DNA from 3 places in the Neoundibacterium parvum genome. Region 1 is predicted to be linked to each of the others. Evidence: predicted binding sites of a transcription regulator. Region 1 holds the regulator's gene; each other region holds the start of a gene.
The links. Region 1 encodes sigma-54, which starts transcription at its own class of promoters, with help from an activator protein. Its sites were predicted from a motif close to TGGCANGNAANCTGCTTT; they were not measured.

Region 1 (8,240 bases):
CCTGAATCTAGTCTGGCCAAATTGTCCGATGTGCATTTGAACGTATTCGTAGATAAAGAAGCTTGCCCCTTGAATCTGGCACCGACCGCCAGCACCACGGTGACTCTGGCCTTAGGCGATGCACTGGCTGTTGCAGTCCTCGACGCACGCGGTTTTCGCGAAGAAGATTTTGCGCGCTCACATCCGGGCGGCACTCTTGGCCGCCGCCTGCTCACTCATGTGCGTGATGTCATGCGTACTGGCGAGGCAATTCCACAAGTTGCGCCCGAGACTAAGTTAAGCGCGGCGCTGCTGGAAATCACGCAAAAAGGCATGGCGATGACGGCCGTGGTCGATCCCGAACAACGCATCATAGGCGTTTTTACCGATGGTGACTTACGCCGCTTAATGGAAAAAACTCAGGATTTTTCACAAGTACGCATCGTCGACGTGATGCGTAAAAATCCCCGCAGCATACGGCCAGAGCAACTCGCGGTAGAAGCGGTTGAAGTCATGGAAACCCATCGTATCAACCAATTATTAGTGGCCGATGACAGCGGTAAGCTGGTCGGTGCTCTGCACATTCACGATCTGACTCGCGCTAAGGTGATTTAATGACACTCGCTGCCCTGAAAAAAGCTGCCCAGGTAAAATTGATGATTTTTGACGTCGACGGTATCTTGACCGATGGCTGCCTGCATTTTGGCCCTGAGGGTGAAATGATGAAGAGCTTCAATGTGCTCGATGGCCAAGGCATCAAACTATTGCAACAGTCTGGCGTGATCACCGCCATCATCAGCGCGCGCCAATCAGCCATCGTGACCAAACGCGCTGCCGACCTGGGAATTACCCATGTCATGCAAGGCATACACGAAAAAAAAGCGGCGTTCCTGGAGCTAATCTCCATTTTGGGTATCAAAGCCGAGCACTGCGGCTACATCGGTGATGATGTGATCGACTTACCAGTTTTATCCCGGGTTGGCTTTTCTGCCAGCGTACCGAATGCACATGCCGAAGTAAAGTCACGGGTGCATTACCTCACTCAGGCGCAAGGCGGCAATGGTGCGGCACGGGAAGTTTGCGATTTTATTTTGCAGGCTCAAGGCCGTTACGATAGTGTCTTAGCTAATTTTCTGGCATGAAATATCATCTTACTGCCGATCGATTTCGCATTTGGCTAGGCGTCGTCTTGCTAGCCTTAGTTACCCTGGGTAGTTTTTGGATACTCAAAACTTTGCGTCAAAATGGTGACGAGGCGAATGCGCGCCGCAGCGTGCGTAGTGAGCCTGACTACTATGTTGAAAGATTTAATTTCATACGTTTGCCAAATAATGGGCAGGCCAATGTCAGCATAGTCGGCGACAAGCTCACTCATTATCCACGCAGCGATGATCTGGAAATCCAACAAGCGCGCATCACCAGTTTTTCCGCGGATAAATCACCGATGTATATCCGTGCCTTGCGCGCAGTAATCGAGCAAAAATCGACACTAACATCGCCCATACGCGAGCATGATCAAATTCATTTACTCGGCGATGTACAGGTCGATAGACCGGCCACCAGCACCTCGAGCTTCATGCAATTGAACACCGACTATCTATTGGTTTTACCAGATGAAAACACCATGAAAACCGACACCGCGGTGACGATGACGACAAGCACATCGGAAGTGCACGCGGTTGGCATGACAGCCGACAACAATACCCAGCAAGTGGAGTTACTTAGCAAAGTAAGAGCGCGTTTCAGTCGCGCCGGCACGTCCCCAAAACCCCAGTCTTAAAGTAAATCAGGAAAAATTTTCTATGTATGCCATCCGCAATTCAGGCCTGAGTTATCTCGGCCAATTAACGATATCGCTGTGTTTTCTGGCGCCTGTAGCTTGTGCTCATGCCGAGAAAGCCGACAGTCAAAAAGAAACCAATATTGAAGCTGAACTTTCCAATTCTGATGGCAAGAAAAACGTCACTACCCTTACCGGCGACGTGGTATTGACGCGCGGCACGCTGATAGTCAAATCGGATCGCGCCGTGATTACCCAAACTGCCGACGAGCACATGAATGTGGTGCTCACCAGTAAACCGGGAAAGCAAAATTTCTTCCGGCAAAAACGCGATGGTGGCGATGATTTATGGGTAGAGGGCGTGGCCGATCGCATCGAATACGACGATAAAACTGAATTAGTCAGGTTTATCTCGAAGGCACGTGTCAAGTATCTAGAAGGCAAAAAAGTCACGCAAGAGCAAGAAGGAGAGTTTCTTTCTTACGATAGCCTCAATGACGTGTTTGTTGCGACAAACAGCATAAACGGCACTCATGTGCCAGGTGCTGGTCGCGTGAAATTGACGCTGCAACCCAAGCTGGCAAAACCAGTCAATCTTGTTACTCCGATCAAATAATATGACTAGTACACTCGTCATTCAGGGTTTGCAAAAACGCTATGGGGCGCGCCAGGTGGTGCGCGATGTTTCTTTAGAAGTGAAAAGTGGCGAAGTAGTCGGCTTACTCGGCCCCAATGGCGCGGGTAAGACCACCTCCTTCTATATGATCGTCGGCTTAGTCCCCTCAGATGCGGGGAAAATCGATATCGACGGCGTTGATATCTCGCGCCTACCGATACACCAGCGCGCCAAACTTGGCCTATCTTACTTGCCACAGGAGGCGTCGGTATTTCGCAAGTTGTCGGTGGAAGACAATATCCGTGCGGTACTCGAATTACAAACCGATGAACACGGAAAATCTTTAAGTAAAGCCGCCATCGAACAGCGTCTCGATGCCTTGCTCAATGACTTGCAAATCGAAGGCTTGCGAGAAAATCCAGCGCTCTCTTTGTCTGGCGGTGAACGCAGACGGGTAGAAATTGCCCGTGCACTGGCAACCAATCCGCGCTTCGTTCTGCTCGATGAACCGTTTGCCGGGGTCGATCCGATTGCGGTCATAGAGATACAACGCATCGTGGCTTTCCTGAAAAAACGCGGCATAGGCGTCTTGATCACCGATCACAATGTGCGTGAAACCTTAGGCATTTGCGACCACGCCTGCATCATTAATCAGGGTGCGGTATTAGCCAGTGGTAGTCCGCAAGAAATCATCAGCAATGAATCGGTCAGGCGCGTCTATTTGGGAGAGCATTTCCGCATGTAGCGGAAATCATTATCGGCATGAAGCAAAGCCTACAGCTACGCACCTCGCAACATCTGGCGCTCACGCCACAATTGCAGCAATCGATACGGCTACTGCAATTGTCTACGCTAGAACTGCATCAAGAGCTAGAAAACTTGCTGATAGAAAATCCCATGCTGGAGCGGGTTGATAATCCTCTCGATAGCGCGGTACGCTTGTTGGCGGACGGCGCTATTGGCAGTACAGAATCACGCTCAGAAACGGAGTTCGGGGTCAGCCCCGTTGATGATCAGAATAATGCAAGTAGCGATTCGGGCGAAGTCTCTGAAGTCAGTAATCCTAGCGACAGTACCAGTCCTAGCGAAACCGACTGGAGTTTTGATGACGCTCCGCAAGGCAGTAAATCCTCAGAAGAAGATGAGGGAAGACCGCAATTAGAAGCGGCGCATATTTCCCTAAAAGAACATTTGCTAGAGCAGATGCGCCTGAATCTGCGTGAACCACGCGATCTGGCCTTGGTGGAATTGGTGATCGATGCTCTCGATGACAGCGGCTATCTGATCGAGAGTCTGGAAGATATTCATTCCAGCATTCCGCTAGAACTCTTGGTCGAACCTGAAGAACTCAATTTTGCCTTGTTTATGGTGCAAAGTTTTGACCCGCCAGGAGTGGGCGCTCGCAACTGCGCTGAGTGCCTGGCGCTGCAGATCAAACGTCTGCCCAAAATCCCTTTCGTCACCCGCCGCCTCGCACTTGCCATAGTAGAAACGCAAATAGGCTTATTTGCGCAACGCGATTTTGCTCGCTTAAAGAAAATTTTTAATTGCGACGATGAAGATTTGCGTGAAGCGCAGGTGGTGATACGTTTGTGCAAACCCAAACCTGGCGCCGAGTTTGCCGCCAGCAGTTCTGATTATGTGGTGCCAGATGTGATCGTCAGCAAATCGGCTGACGGCTGGCAAGTGGTATTGAACCAAGACATCATGCCTAAGCTGCGCGTGAATAGCATGTATGCCAATATCATGAAGCAAAATCGTGGCGATGGCAGCCTTACCCCGCAGTTACAGGAAGCACGTTGGCTGATCAAAAATATGCGACAACGTTTCGAGACTATCTTGCGTGTTTCGCAAGCGATAGTTGAAAGACAACGTAACTTTTTCACACATGGAGCGGTCGCGATGCGCCCTCTTGTTTTGCGCGAAATTGCTGATACACTGGGTTTACATGAGAGTACAATTTCTCGTGTGACCACTCAGAAATACATGCTGACCCCACATGGTATGTTTGAGCTGAAGTATTTTTTCGGTAGCCACGTCGCCACTGAAACCGGGGGAGAAGCATCATCAACGGCGATACGAGCACTCATCAAACAATTGATAGGAGCAGAAAACCAGAAAAGCCCACTCTCTGATAGCAAGATTGCAGACATGCTGGGTGAACAAGGGATGGTCATTGCGCGCCGCACAGTCGCCAAGTACCGCGAAGCCCTTAAAATTCCACCAGTCAGCTTGCGAAAATCTTTGTAAATATTGTTCTTGAAATTTTGCCTTAAATTGCTATATATGATTTAGCTCAAACAGGTTTTTCAGATTGGGCCCATAGTAATAGCGATAGTGTCATCAAGTAACATCACCATAGGAGCGTTTTATGAATCTCACCATCAGTGGTCATCACCTTGAAGTAACTCCTGCAATTCGTGAACATGTACAAAATAAGCTAGAACGTATCAGGCGACACTTCGATCAAGTCATTGATATCGCCGTCACCCTGACGGTCGACAAGCTCCGAGAAAAGGACAAACGTCATAAGGCAGATATTAATCTGCACATCAGCGGTAAAGATATCCACGTAGAAAGTCTGGCGCATGATCTGTATGCAGCCATCGACACTCTGGTAGACAAACTAGATAGACAGGTCATTAAACACAAAGACAAAATTCAGGAACATCCGCATCAAGCGATCAAACATATTCCTGATCCAGCCTCAGTGTAAGACTAGCAACCCGCAAAGGGAATCCAAAACTAGGACGCTCATCAGCGTCCTTTTTTGTTTCCGTCTAGAATCCACCTCCACGACAAGACTGGTTTGTACGCTTCCTTGGCAAGCTGCGCAGCATCGCCCTTTTCCAATCGCCCCCAGATTCATTGTCTATCCAGCTAAAAAATGGATAAAATGACAGTCTCAATTAAGTTAAAAATCACTGCGAAAGCATACGGCAAGTCGAGTTTTTTGTGTTTCAAAAGTAGGCATGCCTGTCGCACACTGTTTATGCGGGTTTCCAGCCTATCTAGCCGGTAAGCCGCATGCAGATTGCGCGACCAGGCAGGCACTCTTGGACTTTCTTATTTCCATCACCTTCGTGGCAAGCCAAATTCTATGAATAATCACGTACAGAGCGTTATACAAAATCGTATCGGTTTCATCACCTTAGATAGGCCAAAAGCCCTCAACTCGCTCTCCTTAGAGATGGTGCGCAGCATCACCGCCCTACTTTTACAATGGAAAGATAGTGAGGAAGTTACTGCGGTCTTTATCCACAGCAGCAGCGAAAAGGCATTTTGCGCCGGCGGCGACATACGCTTTTTTTACGATGTAGGCACCGCCACACCTAAGGGCGACAGTGCCTTGCTGGAAGATTTTTTTAGCGAAGAATACGCCTTAAATCATTTAATCCATTTTTACCCTAAGCCCTATGTGGCCCTGCTAAACGGCGTAGTCATGGGTGGCGGCATGGGCATCGCCCAAGCGGGCCCAGCTTGTCGTCTCAGAATAGTCACAGAACGCACTAAGATGGCCATGCCTGAAGTAAATATTGGGCTATTCCCAGATGTGGGCGGCAGCTATTTTCTGGCGCGTAGCCCGGGAGAAATTGGTACCTACCTAGGAATGACGGGTGAAATCATCAATGCTGCGGATGCACTGTATGCTGATTTGGCAGACGTGTATATTCCTACAGCGGCCTTACCCGCCTTGATGGACTTGTTGCGCACTAGCAGCGCAACGGATATTCGTGATCTGATCCGTGCGTTTGCCGCTCCGTATGCCGAACAAGCTATTCCTGAAGAAAGTACACTGGCCAAAAATCGCGCCGCGATAGACTTACATTTTGCTGGGAAAGATACAGGGAAAGTCTTGGCTTCACTAGCGCAGGATCAGACCGAATTTGCCAGGCAGACCAGCATCCTGATGCAGAAACGTTCGCCTTTGTTGATGGCCGTCACACTCGAGCAATTGCGGCGCGGTGCAAAGATGAGCGTGGCAGAATGTTTGCGCATGGAACGTACTATGGTGCGCCATTGCTTCAAACACGGTGAGGTCTTAGAGGGCGTGAGGGCCTTGGTGGTGGACAAAGACTATGCGCCGCGCTGGTCACCAGCCAGCTTAGAGCTAATCGACGAAGCCTTAATACTCAGCTTTTTCGAACCAGTCTGGCCGGATTACGCCCACCCTTTACGCGATCTGCTGTAGCCAAATTTTTGATCGCTAAGTGCTGGGTTTGCCAGGCACTTAGCGTTTCAGACTAGCAGCAAGAGTAATGTAAACTCTGCCGCCAAATTCGTGACACAACTCACTTTAACAAGCCAAATACCTTACCAATAATTTTACTGCCAGCACCGATAGGGTCCTGGCGTATCGCTTTTTCTTCTTCAGCGATCATCAGATACAAACCATCTAAAGCGCGTTGCGTCACATAGGTTTCGACACTGGCTTGCTGCGCCGGAACCACGCCAAATTTATGCGCTTGCCCCATCACCGCATTGTACTGGGGAGAGAGCCCAGCCTTATCGGTAACCCCTTTGACCATGGGTAAAAACTTCACCGCTAAAGGCGCGGCTGTCTTTTGCTTAAAAAAATCGGTAACCGAAGTGTCACCGCCAGTGAGTATATTTTTGGCATCCGTGACCGACATAGATTTGACGGCATCGAGCAACAAGGGTTTCGCCATGGGTACTGCAGCCTCAGCGGCGCGATTCATGGATACCAGCAATTCATCGAGTTGCTTGCCTTGCCCAGTCATTCTTAAAATTGGTAGTGCCTGCTCTAGCACTGAGGGCAAAGGAATTCTGACTTTGTCGTTATTATAAAAGCCGTTTTCGACACCCAACTTGCTTACCGCCAGTTCCGAACCTTTATTCAAGGCAGCCTTTAATCCAGCACTGGCATCTTGATTACTTAACTCATCCAGCGAGAAAGCCCAGGCTGACACGGTGATACCGAGCGCGGCAGTTGTCAGCAAAAATTTTGAGCTTTTTACGAAAAAGAAAGAAGCAAGTTGCATGTGAGATCCGAATCTAAAAAAATCAAAGGAATGTACGAGTAGTTAAATTTCTTCAATAGAAAACAGGCGTCTATGTTCTCTGATCGCATAACGGTCAGTCATGCCGGCGATATAGTCCGCAATTTTACGGGCCTGCAGGGCATTGCCGTTCGTCATGCCAGATTTAATCTGATAGTCGGGCGGCAGTAGTATAGGTTCTGCCATCAGCAGGTTAAACAATTCGCGGACTATAGTGCGGCTTTTGCTGGTCATGCGGTTCACCAGATAATGCCTATACAGATTCTCGCGCAAAAACTGTTTTAAGAGTAGCGCCTCTTGAAACATACTATCGGAAAATGCAATCATCTTGGGCTGCGCCCTAACCTGATCTACCGAAGTCGGGGCATAATCCGCAATACGCTGCTCTGAAGTCTGAATCAAATCAACGATCAGTCTATCTATCATCCTGCGTATCGTTTCGGATATTGCACGCCGGCCATTGATACCGGGATAGGCCAAATCGACCGCATGCCTATGGCTAGCATAAAAATCCAACTCCATCAATTGTGTCTCTTGCAACAAACCTGAACGCAAACCATCGTCTATATCATGATTATTGTAGGCAATTTCGTCAGCCAAATTGGTTAACTGGGCCTCTAAGGTAGGCTGAGTCTTATCGATAAATCGCTGCCCTACCTCACCAAGAGTTTTAGCGTGCGGTAAGGAGCAATGTTTAAGTATGCCTTCGCGCGTTTCGAAACTAAGATTTAAGCCGTCAAAAGCGCCATAACGTTCTTCCAAGGCATCGACTACGCGTAAGCTCTGCAGGTTGTGTTCAAAACCGTCGTACTCTTGCATACAGGCGTTTAAGGCATCTTGCCCG
Region 2 (8,240 bases), 2.3 Mb from region 1:
TTGATACGACAGACCGGTGATATCCAGATCGCGCCCACGCGTGCTTTCTCTGTGCTCATTCCAGACTTGTTCGGGGCTTTCGTAAGGGAATATGGTCGATGGCTTATCTAAATATTTTTCTAGCTTGCGGGCAAAGGCAGTGGCGATCTGCCAATCGGCGCGCGCCTCACCCGGTGCCGCGATGGCAGCGTTGACGCGCGAGATACGCCGCTCCGAATTAGTCACAGTGCCGGATTTTTCGGCCCAGGTGCTGGCCGGTAACAAGATGTCGGCATAGGGCACGGTGGCGGTGCTGCTATAGGCTTCCTGCACGATCACCAGCTCGGCCTTATTCAAGGCTTCGCGTATCAGATTTTGCTCGGGCATGGATTGCGCCGGGTTGGTGCAGACTATCCAGAGTAGTTTAATCTGCCCTTGTCTGACCGCTTCAAATAACTCGACCGCGGTCTTACCGGGGAGCGCTGGCACAGCGTCCACACCCCACAGCGCGGCCACTTCAGCGCGATGTTCTGGATTTGCCAAATCCCTATGGCCAGACATCAGATTGGCCATGCCGCCGACTTCGCGCCCGCCCATGGCGTTCGGTTGGCCAGTCAATGAGAACGGCCCGGCGCCAGGTTTGGCTATCTGATGGGTGGCCAGATGCAGATTAATTAAAGCGGCGTTTTTTGCGGTGCCGGACGAGGATTGATTCAGACCCTGACAATACAAAGACAGCGTCGCCTTCGATTGCCCGAACCAGCGCGCCGCCAGTAGCAAGTCAGCTTCCTGGATGCCACAGGTTTGCGCCACGAAAGCCGGTGTATAGCTGCGCACGGTTTGTTTGAGCTCGGCAAAACCTTCGGTGTGCGCGGCGATATAGGCGGTGTCGACCAAGTCTTCCCACAAACACAGGTGCAGCATGCCGTTAAACAAAGCGACATCGGTGCCAGGCAAGATCGCCAAAAATAAATCGGCTTCACGCGCAGTATCGGTGCGGCGTGGGTCGACTACGATGACTTTTAATTCGGGATTATTTTTTCTGGCATCCTCGATGCGCCGGTACAAAATAGGATGGGCATACGCCGTGTTGGAGCCGACGATAAAAATCACCTGCGCCAGATCTATATCTTCGTAACAGGCAGGCGGCGCATCGGCACCCAAAGTTTGCTTGTAACCGGCCACCGCGCTCGACATGCACAGACGCGAATTGCTATCGATGTTATTCGTGCCGATGAGACCCTTGGCGAGTTTATTGAAGACATAATAATCCTCAGTCAGCAATTGGCCCGAGACGTAGAAGCCGACGCTATCGGGGCCGTGCTCGCGGATGGTATCGGCAAAACGGCGTGCCATGCTATCGAGGCAGCTGTCCCAGTCACTACGTTGGCGCGCTTGCCCACGGCTGCTGCGCATTTCGGGATACAGCGCCCGCACTTGCTGCTGTAGCAGCGGCTGCGCGGATAAATGCAGGGTGCTGCCCTTACTGCAGAGTCGACCAAAATTGGCCGGATGATCCGGATCGCCACGCACGCCCAACACTTGCTGGCCATCGCTTTGTATCAATACCCCACAGCCTACGCCGCAGTAACAACAGGTGGCTTTCGTTTCAGTCATTTTCTAGCCTTTTATCTATACTCCCCACGAGTATTTTTTATTCGCCCAATATCTATATGCGCGATTGGCTCAATTTTTTTAAATTTAGGGGGAGTATCTTGTTATTTACTGTGCTTACTCTATTTTAGGACTTACGCAAAATTGTTCCAGCTAGGCGTGCCGCCGAAGACTTACACTTGTACTCATCGTGAAACTGGGCGGATACAAGGACGCTGGGGCAGTTTTGCATAAGTTTTGGGGAAATGCGGCGATCAGCTGGCGTCCAGCGCCAGCGTACGCAACTCCGCCGCATCCAGATACACCAGCTCTAGTTCTACCTTGAGGCTAAATTTCTGGGTGCAACCCTCGTCCGGCGAGACCGCGCAACCGGTCGGCAATTCTATGTTCCAGTTATGCAGCGGGCAGGCCACTTTTTCACCGAACACGATACCTTGCGAGAGCGGCCCGCCTTTATGCGGACACTTATCTAACAAGGCAAAAATTTTGTTTTGACTATTTCTAAAAATCGCCACATCGGGTTTCGCGCTACGCACCACGACACGCGCGCCCAGCACTGGGATATCTTCGACTTTACAGATGGCTTGCCATTCTTGCGACATGGTATTTCCTTCAATTAGTTTGATTTTAATTCCCCTCTCCCGCTCGCGCGAGAGGGGTAGAGGTGAGGGCGACCGAGCAAGCCATGCGCTGGTATTTTCAATAAATTTAAATATCTAAGAAAACACAGATTTCGCTCGATTCAACCGCCCTCACCCTGCCCTCTCCCGCTCGCGGGAGAGGGTTAAAAAACTACACGCTCAGCATCTCAAACTGACGCGTATCGACTTGTGCTTTTTCTGGTTGGTGCCATGGATCGCTTTCACCTTCTAGCGCAAACAGCAAGTTCGCATACAGCTCTTTGCGGCGCTCAGCGTCATCGAGGACGATGCGCTTGACGTGATCCAGCCCTACCCGTTCCAGATAATGCACGGTGCGCTCCAGGTACCAGCCTTCCTGACGATATAGTTCCAGGAAAGCGCCGGTGTATTCCATCACTTCTTCATGGGTTTTGAGCTTGACGAAGAATTGCGCGACTTCGGTTTTGATGCCGCCATTACCGCCCACATACACTTCCCAGCCAGATTCAACACCGATAATCCCTACGTCTTTGATCCCGGATTCAGCGCAGTTTCGTGGGCAACCGGAGACTGCCAATTTGACTTTATGCGGCGCATACATGCGGGCTAATTCGCGCTCTAATTGCTGACCCATCAGGGTAGAGTTTTGAGTACCCATACGACACCACTCGCTCCCCACGCAAGTTTTTACGGTACGCAGGCCCTTGGCGTAGGCCAGTCCGGAAGGCATGCCCAGATCTTGCCAAACTGCGCGCAGATCTTCTTTCTTGACACCGAGTAAATCGATACGCTGACCGCCCGTCACTTTGACGGTAGGAATTTGGTATTTATCCACCACGTCGGCAATCCGGCGTAACTCTGAGGCATTGGTCTCACCACCCCACATACGCGGTATCACCGAGTAAGTGCCGTCTTTCTGGATATTCGCGTGCGAACGCTCATTGATGAAGCGTGATTGCGGATCGTCCTTGGCTTCGCGTGGCCAGGTTGAGATCAGGTAGTAATTGATCGCGGGGCGGCAGCTAGAACAGCCGTCAGGGGTACGCCAGTTCATGCCTTGCTGGGTGCTGGCGACAGTCAGATATTTTTGTGCCTTGATTGCATCACGCACTTCTTGATGGGTGTGATCGGTACAACTACACATGGCTTTAACTTTCGCCACATCGCTATAATCGCTACCGACCGTAAACATCAAGATTTGTTCGACTAAACCTGTGCAAGAACCGCAAGAAGCAGAAGCCTTGGTATGCTTGCGCACCTCGTCTAAAGTGAGCAGACCTTTTTCTTTAATCGTATTGACGATAGTGCCTTTACAAACCCCGTTGCAACCGCAGACTTCGGCGGTATCGGGCATGGCTGCAGCTTTGCTATAGCCTTCATGGCCAGTATCACCGGTACTCGATTCACCAAACATCAGAGTGTCACGGAACTCGGCGATGCTCTTGCCTTCGCGCAGCAATTTGAAATACCAGCTACCGTCCGAGGTATCGCCATACAGGCAGGCACCGACTAATTTATCGTCCTTAATCACCAGCTTTTTATACACGCCACCGATAGGGTCAGACAAGATGATGGCTTCGGTGTCAGCGCCACCCATGAATTCGCCAGCCGAAAACAAATCGATACCGGTGACCTTGAGTTTGGTCGACGTGACCGAACCCTGGTAGCGCGCGATGCCGAAATTGGCCAGATGATTGGCGCAGACTTTCGCCATTTCATACAAAGGCGCAACCAGACCGTAAGCGGTGCCGCGATGATTCACGCACTCACCGACCGAATAGATACGCGGGTCGAAAGTTTGCATGGTGTCATTCACCACGATGCCGCGGTTGCAATGCAGACCGGCCGATTCTGCCAGTGTGGTATTCGGGCGTATCCCGACCGCCATCACAATCAGTTGCGCCGGGATTTCTAAACCATCGGTGAAACGTATGCCTTTGACCTGACCTTGATCGTCACTCAGGATGGCTTCGGTATTTTTTTCCAGTAGGAAGTTCAGGCCGCGATCTTCCAGAGATTTTTGCAGCATCTTGGCGGCGACTGGATCGAGTTGACGCTCCATCAGCCAGCCCGGCAAATGCACCACCGACACTTGCATGCCGCGCATCATCAAGCCGTTAGCCGCTTCCAGACCGAGCAAACCACCACCGATAACCACCGCATGAGTATGCTTCTCGGCTGCCGCGATCATGGTATTGGTATCGTAAATATCGCGATAGGCAATCACGCCTCGCGCATCTTTGCCTGGCACTGGCAAGATAAACGGCGAAGAGCCGGTGGCCATCAGCAAGCGATCGTACTCAGCCTCGGTGCCATCTTCGGCAATGACGATGCGCTTCACTCTATCGATCTTGACGATCTTTTTGCCCAGATGCAGGGTGATATTGTTTTCTGCATACCAGGCTTCATCATTGAGCATGATGTCTTTGAAAGCTTGCTCACCGGAGAGCACTGGGGACAAAAGAATGCGATTGTAATTGGCGTGTGGCTCTGCACCAAAAACCGTAATATCGTACAGATCGGGGGCGATCTTCAACAACTCTTCTAAGGTACGCGCGCCTGCCATACCGTTCCCTACCATCACTAGCTTCAACTTCTTCATGGCCAACTCCTTTGCTTGTCTTAGCCTTGTATAAGCAAAAGCAATGCCAGCTCGCTAGTTTTCCAGACTTAGGCTATGCAGACAACAATACAAAAGTCGAAAAAAATAAAAAGAATCAAGCATTTAGCATAGACAAGTCAGACACTTTCCAAAGTTAATTTGGTGCAAGTGCCCAGGCCGCTGGCACCAAGATCCTACGCTCTGGCTCGCTTCGCACTCAAAAGTGGCATTAACGCTGTCCACTTGGTGCATCGCACAATTTCAGGGCGGCATTAATACTTATCTGCATCTATTTGTCGCTTCGCTGTTCGCAAAATGCGCCCAAACAGGTGGCACGGCAATTGCAATAGCACAGATTAGCATCGCCATTACCGCGTCAATCGACCTCAACTTTTAGCCTATAAGCTGGAGCAAATATGCAAAAAACCTCATTCTGGAAAGCCGGGCACACCCCGACTTTACTCGCCTCCTTCTTTTACTTTGACCTCAGCTTTATGGTCTGGGTCTTACTCGGCCCCCTAGGTATACAGATCGCGAAAGACCTTGGTTTAAGCGCGGCGCAAAAAGGCTTGATGGTGGCCACGCCCTTGCTGGCCGGAGCCTTGCTGCGCATCGTGATGGGTATGCTGGTGGATCACTTAAAACCAAAAAAAGCCGGCTTAATCGGCCAGGTGGTGGTGATCGCGGGTCTGAGCTGGGCCTGGTTGGGTAATTTGCACAGCTATGAGCAATTGCTGTTTCTGGGCATCATCTTGGGCGTGGCTGGTGCTGCTTTTGCAGTGGCATTGCCACTAGCCTCACGCTGGTATCCGCCTGAGCACCAGGGCACCGCCCTGGGTATCGCCGGTGCCGGTAATTCTGGTACTGCCTTCGCGGCCCTGTTTGCGCCTACTTTAGCAATTATGTTCGGCTGGCAGAACGTATTTGGCCTGGCCATCATCCCCTTGCTGGTCGCTCTGGCGGTGTACATGGTGTTTGCCAAGGATGCGCCGGGCGAAGTACCGAGCAAATCATTGGGTGAATATCTGGCGGTATTAAAAGACAAGGACGCCTGGTGGTTTATGTTCTTTTACAGCGTGACCTTTGGTGGCTTCTCGGGATTGGCGTCATCCCTGACGATTTATTTCAATACTCAATATGGATTATCGCCTATCACTGCTGGTTACTTCACCGCCGCCTGCGTGTTCGCCGGCTCTATGGTCAGACCTATGGGCGGGCGTATCGCCGACCGCATCGGTGGCATCAAAACGCTTTCTATCATGTATGTGATTGCGGCGGCCTTCTTGTTCGTCGCTTCTACCGGCTTACAATCAGCGATAGGCGCGGTGATTGTGTTTGTCGGTGCGATGCTGGCACTGGGTACCGGCAACGGTGCAGTGTTTCAATTGGTGCCGCAACGTTTCCGCAAAGAGATGGGCGTGATGACAGGATTAGTGGGTATGGCGGGCGGTATCGGTGGATTCTATTTAGCTTCCAGCCTCGGTTATTCACGCCAGCTCACCGGCAGCTACCAGATCGGTCTGACCATCTTCGCCAGTCTGGCTGTGATCGCCTTATTGGGTTTATCATTGGTCAAAAAACGCTGGCGCACTACCTGGGGCTCGGCTGCCATGACCACTGCTAAGATTTAAATCTAAAACCAAACCATCGCCTGGACGGAAAAACGTTTTCACCGAATGAGATGATCCACCTATGCCCCTGATCGTTAGCACTGGCCACCACTCGCTGGCGGGAGTTCGTCCACGCAATGAAGACTTCGTCGGCATGGTCACGCCGAACGAGCCCGAGCTTTCTAGTAAGGGCTTGATCGCCGCAATTGCCGATGGCGTCTCAGGTAACGAGGGTGGGCGCGAGGCTTCTGAATATGCGGTGCGTGGTTTGCTGACCGATTATTACGCCACTCCCGACACCTGGGAAATCACCACCTCACTAGAGAAAGTGCTGGTCGCCATCAATAGCTGGGTGCAGCAGCAAGGCACGGTAAGGCGCGAATTGGCTGGCATGGCCAGTACCCTGACGGCACTGGTGCTGCGCGGTCGTATGTATTACACCGCGCATGTGGGCGATACCCGCTGCTATTTGCTACGCGATGATGGCTTTGGCAAGCTACAAAAACTGACGCAAGACCATGTCTGGGATAGACCGGAAATGCAGCACGTACTGACCCGCGCAATCGGCATGGACACCCGTCTGGCGGTCGATCATGGCATGGGTGAAGTACGTCAGAACGATGTGTTTTTACTCGCCAGCGATGGGGTCTGGGCGGCCCTCAGCGAATACGATATTTGCGATACCTTAAAACAAGTCAGTCAGCACAGCCTAACACCCGAACTAGCCAGTCAAACTCTGTGCCAGGCAGCGTTAGCGGCGGGCTCGCAAGACAATTGCAGTGCCATCGTGCTGCAAGTGACGAGCCTGCCCGAAGGCGATTTGCGCGATGCCTTATCCGAACTACGCAGCCTGCCAGCGCCACCCAAGCTGAAACCCGGGCAGATGATAGACGGCTACCTGGTCGAAGAAATTTTGCACACCTCGATGACCACCCTGCTCTACCTGGTCAACGACAGCGTGCAGCACCGCAAGCTGGTGTTAAAAACCCTGCATCCTGATCGTGCCAACGACGCCCATGAGCGCTCTGCTTTTGCGCATGAAGCCTGGCTTGCCAAGCGGGTAGTGGCACGCTTCTTCCCGCAAGTGATCACGCCTGAACAAAGAAATTTTCTGTACTACCTGTCGACCTGGCATGCCGGTGATTCGCTGCAGAACCGGCTGCTCGCAGGCCAGCATTTTACCGTGCCCGATGTCATCACCTACGGCAGCAAATTAGTGCGTGCCATCGGTGCCTTGCATAGACGTAGTATTGTGCATAGAGACATTAAACCAGACAATGTGCATCTGGGCGAAGATGGCGAGATCCGCATTCTCGATCTAGGCGTTGCGCAATCTGGTCTGGATGCACAAGACCAGAATTTATCGGCCAGTTTTAACATGGCCGGCACCCCGTCCTTTCTCGCCCCCGAACAATTTCAGGGTGCCAAGGCCACCGCTCAGAGCGACATCTACGCCACCGGCGTCACCCTGTATTACCTGCTGACGCGGCACTATCCTTACGGTGAGATAGAACCGTTTCAAAGACCAAAATTTGGCGATGCTGTGGTGCCTAGCCGCTACCGCCCCGATCTGCCGATCTGGCTAGAAAACGTCTTGCTCAAAGCAGTTGCGCGCGAGCCGCAAGAGCGCTTCGAAACCGCCGAAGAATTTTTACTCGCACTGGAACGCGGTGCCGCCCGTCCACTGCCCGCCCCCAACGCCACCCCGCTGGTCAACAGCGACCCCGCCACCCTATGGCGCGCCATCGCAGTCGGCGCCATCGTGCTCAATCTACTCTTGCTGTATGTGTTGATCGTACGTTAAATTTTACTGTT
Region 3 (8,240 bases), 610 kb from region 1:
ACACAACAAGCGCAACCTGGCGGAATATGAGGGCGATCTCGATGTCACACTGGGTTTTGTTGAAGAGCTGATTGAGCATGTTGCGGTTTTGCTGGATGCTGTGACGGCATTAGGGTGAGAATTTCCCATCATCGCCCGCGCAGTCAGATCCTGTACGACATCCCGCATACTAGTCGCCACTGAATAATCCACACCAATCGCGGCAAAGTGTTTTTCGCCGCATAAGATTTTGTCGTTTTCTTCCTGTCGCCGCTTCGTCGCGTTCAAGGTGCTCTCGGTTTCACTTTCCAGATAAACGCGAGAACTCTTTTCAAACACGATCGCCCAATCTGGGTTATAGGGACCGACGGGCGTATCGACTTTGAACCAACTTGGTAGATGAGATCATCGCCTAGCGCTTGAAGCACGCTAGCGAGCCGCCACTTTAACGAAAACCTAAACAAAGCGTGAGCATCCTTGCTTCATTTTGGTGTGGTGGCCGCAAGCTGCTTTTGCACTTTTTTACTCAGAGTACTGCAAGCCTTAGCGTACGACCAGTCTATCAGCTCGCGCAAATAATCAGGATCGACACTGGCGACCGCAACGATACTGACCCAATGAAATCTGTGCATATACCGCGCCGGTTTAATGCCAGCCTGGTCGGTCAGTTCGAGGAAACGCTCGGGCGTCACGCGCAAGCTAAAGCGCCATTGCTCGGGTGCGCTAGTCTTAAAATAGGCAAATTTTTTGCCCAGTACCGAGTACACCAAAATATTCGAGGGGGCAGAAAATACGGCACACTCTACCTGTGGCAAGCTGCTGCAATAGTCTTTAAGCTGTTTTGTATTCATCAGTTTTCTCAAAAATAATCTTAGCGCATCATCGCAAAAATCCTTGGTGAAGCGCAAGCGGATTGCGCATAGCGCCTGAGGGCGCAGCAAATACTCGCGAACTCATGCAGTGTTTGCCACTTGGCTTTGTTACACTAGCGCCCTCTGTACTTTACAACGCGCCACATGTCCCATTCCGCCTTTCTGCTCGTCCTGCTCGCCGGTTTAATTCACGCACTATGGAATATCGCGGCCAAAAAAGCTGGTGGCGATGTGCGCTTTGCTGGTTTCACCAGCCTCATCATGATGCTGGTCTGGGCCCCAGTTGGCCTGTATTTCGGCTGGGATGTCGTGCCCGATTGGGGCTGGCTGGAATGGAGTTTTGTCGGCGCCAGCGGGGTTTTGCATGTGCTGTATTTCATCACCCTGTTGCGTGGTTACCGCAAGGCCGACCTGACCGTGGTGTATCCGCTGGCGCGTGGCTTCGGCCCTTTGATCTCATCCGGTGCGGCGCTACTTTTTTTAGGCGAGCGTATGTCACTGATCGGCGCGCTAGGCGTGATTGCGGTGGTCGGTGGCGTGTTTCTGATTGCTGGCGGTCCGCGTTTATTTCGCCAACTTAAGGATCAGACCCAACAGCTGCGCCTGCGCAAGGGTATTTATTACGGTCTGTTGACCGGCTTGTTTATCGCCAGCTATACCGTGCTCGATGGCTATGCCGTCAAAGTCATCCTGATCTCGCCTATTCTGGTCGACTACTTCGGCAACTTCATCCGTCTGGCGCTGCTGCTGCCAGCCCTGCTGCGCGATAAGCAAGCGACGCTGACCTCCTGGCGGCTGGAATGGAAATACGCCCTGATCGTCGGCACCATCAGCCCTATCTCCTACGTGCTGGTGCTATACGCTATGCAAAGCGCACCACTGAGCCATGTCGCACCCGCGCGCGAAGTCTCCATGCTATTCGCCGCCCTGATCGGCGGCCACTTACTAGGTGAAGGCGACAGACTACAACGCCTCATCGGTGCGCTCTGCATCGCGACAGGTGTGATCGCGTTGGGGAATTTTTAGGAGTAGCCTTTTTATTCTCGCGGCAAAGGCGCACGATGTTCTTCGGAATTTATTTCGACAAAGTAGGTGCGATTAGCAAAGCGTAATCGCACACCGGTCGCGGTAGCCATTCAAAAACAGACGCGGACGAAATCCGCATTTTCTAACGGCGTTCGCCCATAAAAATCACGCGTGGACAAGGGGTTTTCGGTTCTGTAGCCGGGCACCAAAATGAGACCGTAATCGCCCAGTGCTGGCAGGATATTTCGATCAGATCGGGGGTCTCGCCCTGGCCCAGGTTGCAGGTTGATTGTAGTGCGGCGTCGAGAGATTTGGCTTGAAAATACCCATAGCCGCTAATTTTTTGCACAGCCTGGTAAGCCAGTTTCGGATCTAAGCTGCCGGGGCGCATCACTAACTGACGCTGCCTGAGCTGGACCAGGGTTTCTAACTCGGCTTGGGCGCAGCTCCATTGTTTCGCGCTGCGCACGCATTGCGCCACGTAGTACAGCGGCTGCCCCTCAAGGCGCGCGTGCGGGCGGCATTTGACGTCGGCATAATTGGCGGCACTGGCGTTCGCTTCAAAGGCGCGTGCATCGATCTCGGCCAGCGCCATCCCATATTTTTGTCCGCACACAACCTGCTCCAGTAACAGACTTTCGTCACGGCTGAATTTGGCAGGAAAGGTTTGCGTTTGCGCCACTGCCGCTAGCGCTGGTGAGATCAGTTGCGATAGCACGATGGCGGCCGGTAAAAGTAGTCTAAGACGTATGCGGTACATCGATTTCATTTTTTATCCGGGCCAGCCTATGTTCAGAATTTTTCAGGCAATAGTCGCATGCAAGAAGCGGCAACGCATAGACTATCAAGCGGCTTATTTTACATGCCATCGCTCAATTCTAGAAACAGCGGTCTGTAAAAGCAGGATGCATAAAACAAAACGCCCGCAAACTAGCGGGCGTTTTGCTTGCTGAATCTCGCTACTTAATAACGCTGCTGGCGTCGTCTGGCTTGCAGCATCAGCATGCCTACGCAACTGAGTAAGCCTAAGGCGAATAAGGCCAGGCTAGCCGGTTCTGGTACTTCGCTCCTGGCTATTTCAAAACTAATCGTGTCGATGGCGAAATCTTCATTTCCTGAAATTCTGACTTTCGCGATATTGCCCACGCTGCCGGCGATATGCCCTACCGATCCCGCTGTCCCGAAACTATTTAAACCCATTAAATCGACTTCGATCAGATTGTCGAAAATGTCGAAAAAACTGGCGGTGAAAGTAAACGGGCTGGTGCCATTGATGATGTCAAAATTGAGACTATTCACCAGGCTAGAGAAAGTGAGGTCGATATAGCCATCTAAAGTGCCATATAAATTTAAGCCCGAGGTTTGCATGTTCGACCAGCCAGATGAATTCATCACCACCGCGCTAGCTCCTGAACTCACGGTCAGATCCGGATAGCTGACCACATTGTATGCGCCACTGCCAAAACAACAATCGACGGGTGCACCTAGCTCATCAAAATTGCGCGTAATCGGTGCCGCGACGCTAGAAAGCGCGGTCGCCATTGCCATAAAACCGAGGATGAAGATGGCTAGCTGTGAACGGAATATCGACTTCATGATGAATCTCCCTGAATTATTATTGGTGGTGTCCGGGAGTAAGCATTTTCCATGCCGAAACAATTTAAATGAAGCAAATCAATCAGTTAATGCTGCATTTGTGAAAAAAATAACAGATCGATTGTAAAAAAAGTCGACAGCTATATCGACAATCGCGCTGCCCAACCAGCGTGCATTCTCAACAGACCGCATCCACCCCGGCGGCTCGCACAAAGGCCAGCAGCGCCTGATCGACACCGGTACGTGCCAAGCGCTGCGGCTCTTGCTGCAGCGCTAGCCACATTTTCTGACGCGTGCCCGGATCGACGCCGGCAAAGGCTTGCGTGAGTTGCTCCCATTCGGCGCAAGCGGCCTGCACCTGCGCCGAATCTGCCGCCGCAGCGGCGTGCATCAAGGCGCGCACACGAGCGATCAGGGGTAGCCATGCTAGCCCGTTTTTGCCATAGCTGCTGCGTAGTTTTTGCATCTCGGCCGGATTTAGATAGCGTGCATAAATGGCTAAACGTTGCTCGGCCAAGGCCGCGGCCATATACGCCATCATGGCTGGGTCTATGCCGGTTTGCGCTTGCACGCCGCTCTCTTGCAGCATCATCTGCGCCGATTTCACCATCAGGTCGGGTTTACCACCGGTAAATTGCCTGACCAGATCAGACCAGCGCTGAGCCGCCTGCAGCACTCTGGGCTCGTCCACTGGACACGCCGCTGCCATCAACTGTTTCACTTCTGCGATCAAGACTGGCCAGCTCAATTGCGCCTCAGCCACCACCGGATCGTTCTTGCGTCGCTGCAGCTCGGCCTGCTCATCGCTGCTGAAATATTTGTCATACATCGTCATCAACTCCAAAGTAGCCAGCCAATCGGCCAATTCCGGTTCAAGCCCGCCTTGCTGCGCCTGTTGCAGCGTGTCCTGCAAATTACTAAGGCGATCACGTAAACGCACTGCCTGGCTGATCTGCAGATTCAAGGCCTGTAATTGGCGCGCTATCAGACCTGGCAAAGCCTCGCCTTCACTCGCCAGCGTGGTAGCTACCTCGGCTAAAGACAAGCCGAGTTGGCGCAAGGCCAAAATGCGGTGCAAGCGCGCCACATCGTTGCGGTTATACAGCCGGTAGCCAGCCTCGCTGCGCGCGGATGGCGCGAGCAGCCCCAGCTCATCGTAGTGATGCAAAGTACGCACCGTTAAGCCGCTACGGCTAGCCAATTCACCTATCTTTAGTAACATAGCCTCACCTCCATAACGCAACTTTCCAGCCTCACCTAAGGTCAGGGTCAAGCACTATTGTATATTTTTGCAGCAGCGATACGCCAGCGCGCATATTCCATGCGCTTCTTCGGCCTGCCTGGCTGGCAAGCCGCATGGGATATGCGCGCTGGCCGGGTGCTGTTTGGGATTTTCAACTAAGAAATAGGCCTCCGTTTTTCCTCAGCGCTGCAACAGCATCCCGGCGTTGACAGCTCTTAGATTTTTTGACGTTCATAGTAGTATCCTAAACTAAGCCATATCACTTGCCCCATGTAATGTTAAACGCAGTCTTCTTGTCTGATCACAAGCAATAAACTCAGTCACATAAATCGCTTGTGCGAGGTGGGTGCTTGAGTCTACATTGTTCACTTCAAACCGATAAGATTGAAAAATGCTTAGTTTCCGTACTTTCTGGATGCCTCTGTTGCGCTTGCTTATCGCGGGTCTGTCGCTGTTACTATCGCTGTCAATCAGCACTCAGGCTCAGGCTTTGCGGGTTGGTTATTTTGATCTGCCGCCGCATGCTACGCAGGATGCGGCAGGCAAGGCATCGGGTGCCGCAGTCGATATGTTCCGGCTAGTGGCGCAGCGCATGGGGGCACCAACAGTCAACTTCCAGCAACTGCCTATGCCGCGTCTGCTGAAAATGCTCGATGCTGGTGAACTCGATGCCATTTTGCTGCTCGTCAAAAACCCTGAGCGCGAAGCCAAGTATTTTTTCCCAGCCCAATCGCTGTACCAAGCACGCGCCGGTTTGGCTGTTGCTGCGAGCTCTAAGGTGACCGTGCTGCCATCCGCCGATGCACTCCAGGGCATGCGAATTGGTATTTTTCTAGGGCAGTATCTATCGCCCAGCATGCGCCAAGCTGGCCTCAACCTGGAGCTCGTTGGCGGTGGTCAAGATATGTTTGTGCGCAATTTTAAAAAATTGATGCTAGGCCGTCTGGACGCGGTCTATGCACCAGATACCTTCGTGTTGCGCTACGAAGCCAAAGTCTCAGGCGTGGCGGCCGCGATTCGGATTGTGGAGCTACCCGAGCCTGCCACCCCCGGTTACACCGTTTTCAATAAAAAAGATGCGGCAAACTTAGGAGCCCGCTACGAAAAAGCCCTAGAGGCCGTGATCAAAGAGCGCGGCGATTATGTAAGTGCCTTCCTGCGATTCTAGGCAAATATTTACTCAGCCTGCCTAGCCTGGATGAACGCTTAAGCCGGACTTATTGCGCTGGCTTGCTTTGCGAGCGTCAACTCCATAGCTCTATGTCCGCCTTTGATTCAGCGAGCCCGCCTGATTGTATGTGCATAGCCTGTCACTAGCAGCGCCAGCGTGATCAGGGCATGCTGCGTGATCGATGCGCTATCGGCGGCACCGTTAAAGCCCAGCAGGTCTATCCAGGCGACGTCGTTCGCATTGATCGCCACATATAACCAAAACAAAGAGAGTGCCAGAAAGCTGCGCGCGCTGCCGGTGCAGCGCCCCAGCAAAGTGGCGGCAGCGGCCAGGCTGCAGATACCGACCAGCAAGGCCAGCAGGCTGGTCGGCTGGCTGGCGAACAAGGGCAGGCCAATTGGCAGCAATAACAGCCAGCCGAGTAGGATCGGTGTCGCCAGATGGCGCAGATAGCGGCTAGTCGCGCCGCCGCGGGTGGCGTGTACCAGGTGCTCGGTATCGGCCTGATAATCGCGGCTGGCGATATCTGCAATCCACAATAACCATACCAAAGTAGCGACCAGCATGAGGCCAGACAAACTGGCGGCGGGTGCAGCCAGCGCCAGCAGCGGCATCAACAGTAAGGCTAGGATAGCCGCTGGCGCACTGGCCAGACTTAGGGCCAACTCCGCAATCAGTTGGCCGCCCAAGCCTGGCACGCGCGTGGCCAGCGCAAACACCGGCCGCGCCAGTGCCGCCAGCGGGCGCAAGGCCTGATTGAGCCACTGCAAAGGGCTACGGCGGCTGTTGCTGAGGCTAGGCTTGAGCTTATCGCCTGAATAGCGGTGAAACAGCAGCAGCGCCGGTACTAGCGGCGTCAGTGCCACCGCACCGCAAGCGAGCCGGTAATAAATCGGCAGTGACCACCACAGCGCGTCGGGTAACAGCAGCGGTGTCATGGCGGGATTAAACGGGCCGCCGCCTAAGGCAATCGCGGTGGTTCCAAAATGATGCAGCAAGATCAGCATGATGCTGCTCATGCCGAAAAAATCGAACAGCATAATGGCTGATCCATCGGTGCTAATGGCGCGGCCCGCCTCGCCTTGCGCCACCAAGACCACGCACCAGACGATGAAATACAACAGATCACCGAACTTACCCATCAAAGGCACAAAGCTATCGAACAAGAGCGCGCAACTACTACAAAAAAAGATCAGCGGCAGCAGCATCAGGGCATAGCTTTGCAGATACAGCAGCGGCTGTATAGCGCCGACACCAATTAGCGCTTGCTTGAGCATGATGGTCAGCATCACTACGCTGCCTATCAGACTCAGGTAGGCGACATTGCCTAGCCAGCGTCCCAGTAAAAACCAGGCGCTGCTGACTGGCGTGCTGGCGATCACGCTGGCGAGGCCCTGGCGCAGATCTTCGCGCACCCGGCCGCGCACCAGATAAAAGCCAACAAAGCCTAATAGCATGGCGCTTAAGGTGGCGCTGCCCAGCGCCAGTGCGGCACTATTGTAAGCAGTGCGGGTGCCATTGACCACCATCATTGCGGCCCCGGTTTTAGGGTCAAGTATCATGGCCCAGGTACCAGCCGCTACCAATAGCAACACCAGCACGGTGCTGAGGCGACGCAGCCGCAGCCTTAGTTCTAGTTGCACCAGGCTAAGCAGAAGATGTAAATGCAAATGTAGATGCAGCTTCATGCGGCTTGCTCCAGGCTGGCGTAGCGTTGCGCCATCAAGGCTTCTTCCAGACTAGGTTCGGCCAGCGCGGCGTCTGCGCAGGGGCTGTGCGGATGGGCGATACGTAGATTCACGCTGCTACCGCTACGCTGTGCCTGCAACACATTGACCCTGGCAGAGAGCGCCTCAAAATCGCTGTGGGCGACCTGTGCCGACCAGATCTGGCCGCGCGCTTGTTGCAGGAAGACGTCCGGGCTTTGATGGGCGATCAATTTGCCCTGACGCATAATCGCCAACTCGCTGGCGATACTCGCCACATCAGAGACGATATGGGTGGACATGATCACCAGTTTTTTAAACCCCAGCTCGGCCAGTAAATTGCGAAACCGTAAGCGCTCTTCCGGATCGAGACCGGCGGTGGGTTCATCGACGATCAGAATATCGGGATCATTGATCAACGCTTGCGCGATGCCTAAGCGACGCCGCATACCGCCAGAAAAAGTAGATGCCGGTTTATGCGCGTGTTCATGCAGGTTCAGCATTTCTAGCAACTGCAACAGGCGCGCCGGATTGCGCACCCCTTTGAGCGCTGCAAAATACTGCAAAAATTCGAGCGCGCTGAGATTAGCGTACACGCCAAAATCCTGCGGCAAATAACCCAGGCGTTGGCGTATCGCATTCGGGTT

Region 2: EJN92_RS16900 (nitrate/nitrite transporter) is a predicted target of sigma-54. The motif match lies at 5,146-5,163, and genes of this name have one in related genera.
Region 3: EJN92_RS07895 (PEP-CTERM sorting domain-containing protein) is a predicted target of sigma-54. The motif match lies at 3,513-3,530, and genes of this name have one in related genera.

The regions. Positions count from the first base shown of each region.
Region 1 covers NZ_CP034464.1:1,212,919-1,221,158, forward strand. Annotated here, with positions in the region: gene EJN92_RS05115 (KpsF/GutQ family sugar-phosphate isomerase) at 1-594, shown strand, start outside; gene EJN92_RS05120 (KdsC family phosphatase) at 594-1,121, shown strand; gene lptC (LPS export ABC transporter periplasmic protein LptC) at 1,118-1,759, shown strand; gene lptA (lipopolysaccharide transport periplasmic protein LptA) at 1,782-2,375, shown strand; gene lptB (LPS export ABC transporter ATP-binding protein) at 2,377-3,120, shown strand; gene EJN92_RS05140 (RNA polymerase factor sigma-54) at 3,138-4,625, shown strand; gene hpf (ribosome hibernation-promoting factor, HPF/YfiA family) at 4,747-5,091, shown strand; gene EJN92_RS05150 (enoyl-CoA hydratase/isomerase family protein) at 5,476-6,567, shown strand; gene EJN92_RS05155 (DUF4197 domain-containing protein) at 6,668-7,378, opposite strand; gene EJN92_RS05160 (deoxyguanosinetriphosphate triphosphohydrolase) at 7,421-8,240, opposite strand, start outside.
Region 2 covers NZ_CP034464.1:3,861,137-3,869,376, reverse strand. Annotated here, with positions in the region: gene EJN92_RS16915 (nitrate reductase) at 1-1,596, opposite strand, end outside; gene nirD (nitrite reductase small subunit NirD) at 1,848-2,195, opposite strand; gene nirB (nitrite reductase large subunit NirB) at 2,386-4,815, opposite strand; gene EJN92_RS16900 (nitrate/nitrite transporter) at 5,232-6,446, shown strand; gene EJN92_RS16895 (bifunctional protein-serine/threonine kinase/phosphatase) at 6,508-8,229, shown strand.
Region 3 covers NZ_CP034464.1:1,822,409-1,830,648, forward strand. Annotated here, with positions in the region: gene EJN92_RS07875 (hypothetical protein) at 1-118, shown strand, start outside; partial or broken gene EJN92_RS22120 (restriction endonuclease) at 184-369, opposite strand; gene EJN92_RS07880 (MmcQ/YjbR family DNA-binding protein) at 462-830, opposite strand; gene EJN92_RS07885 (DMT family transporter) at 996-1,877, shown strand; gene EJN92_RS07890 (hypothetical protein) at 2,020-2,646, opposite strand; gene EJN92_RS07895 (PEP-CTERM sorting domain-containing protein) at 2,841-3,473, opposite strand; gene EJN92_RS07900 (MerR family transcriptional regulator) at 3,652-4,695, opposite strand; gene EJN92_RS21990 (hypothetical protein) at 4,753-4,875, shown strand; gene EJN92_RS07905 (substrate-binding periplasmic protein) at 5,108-5,884, shown strand; gene EJN92_RS07910 (hypothetical protein) at 5,992-7,575, opposite strand; gene EJN92_RS07915 (ABC transporter ATP-binding protein) at 7,572-8,240, opposite strand, start outside.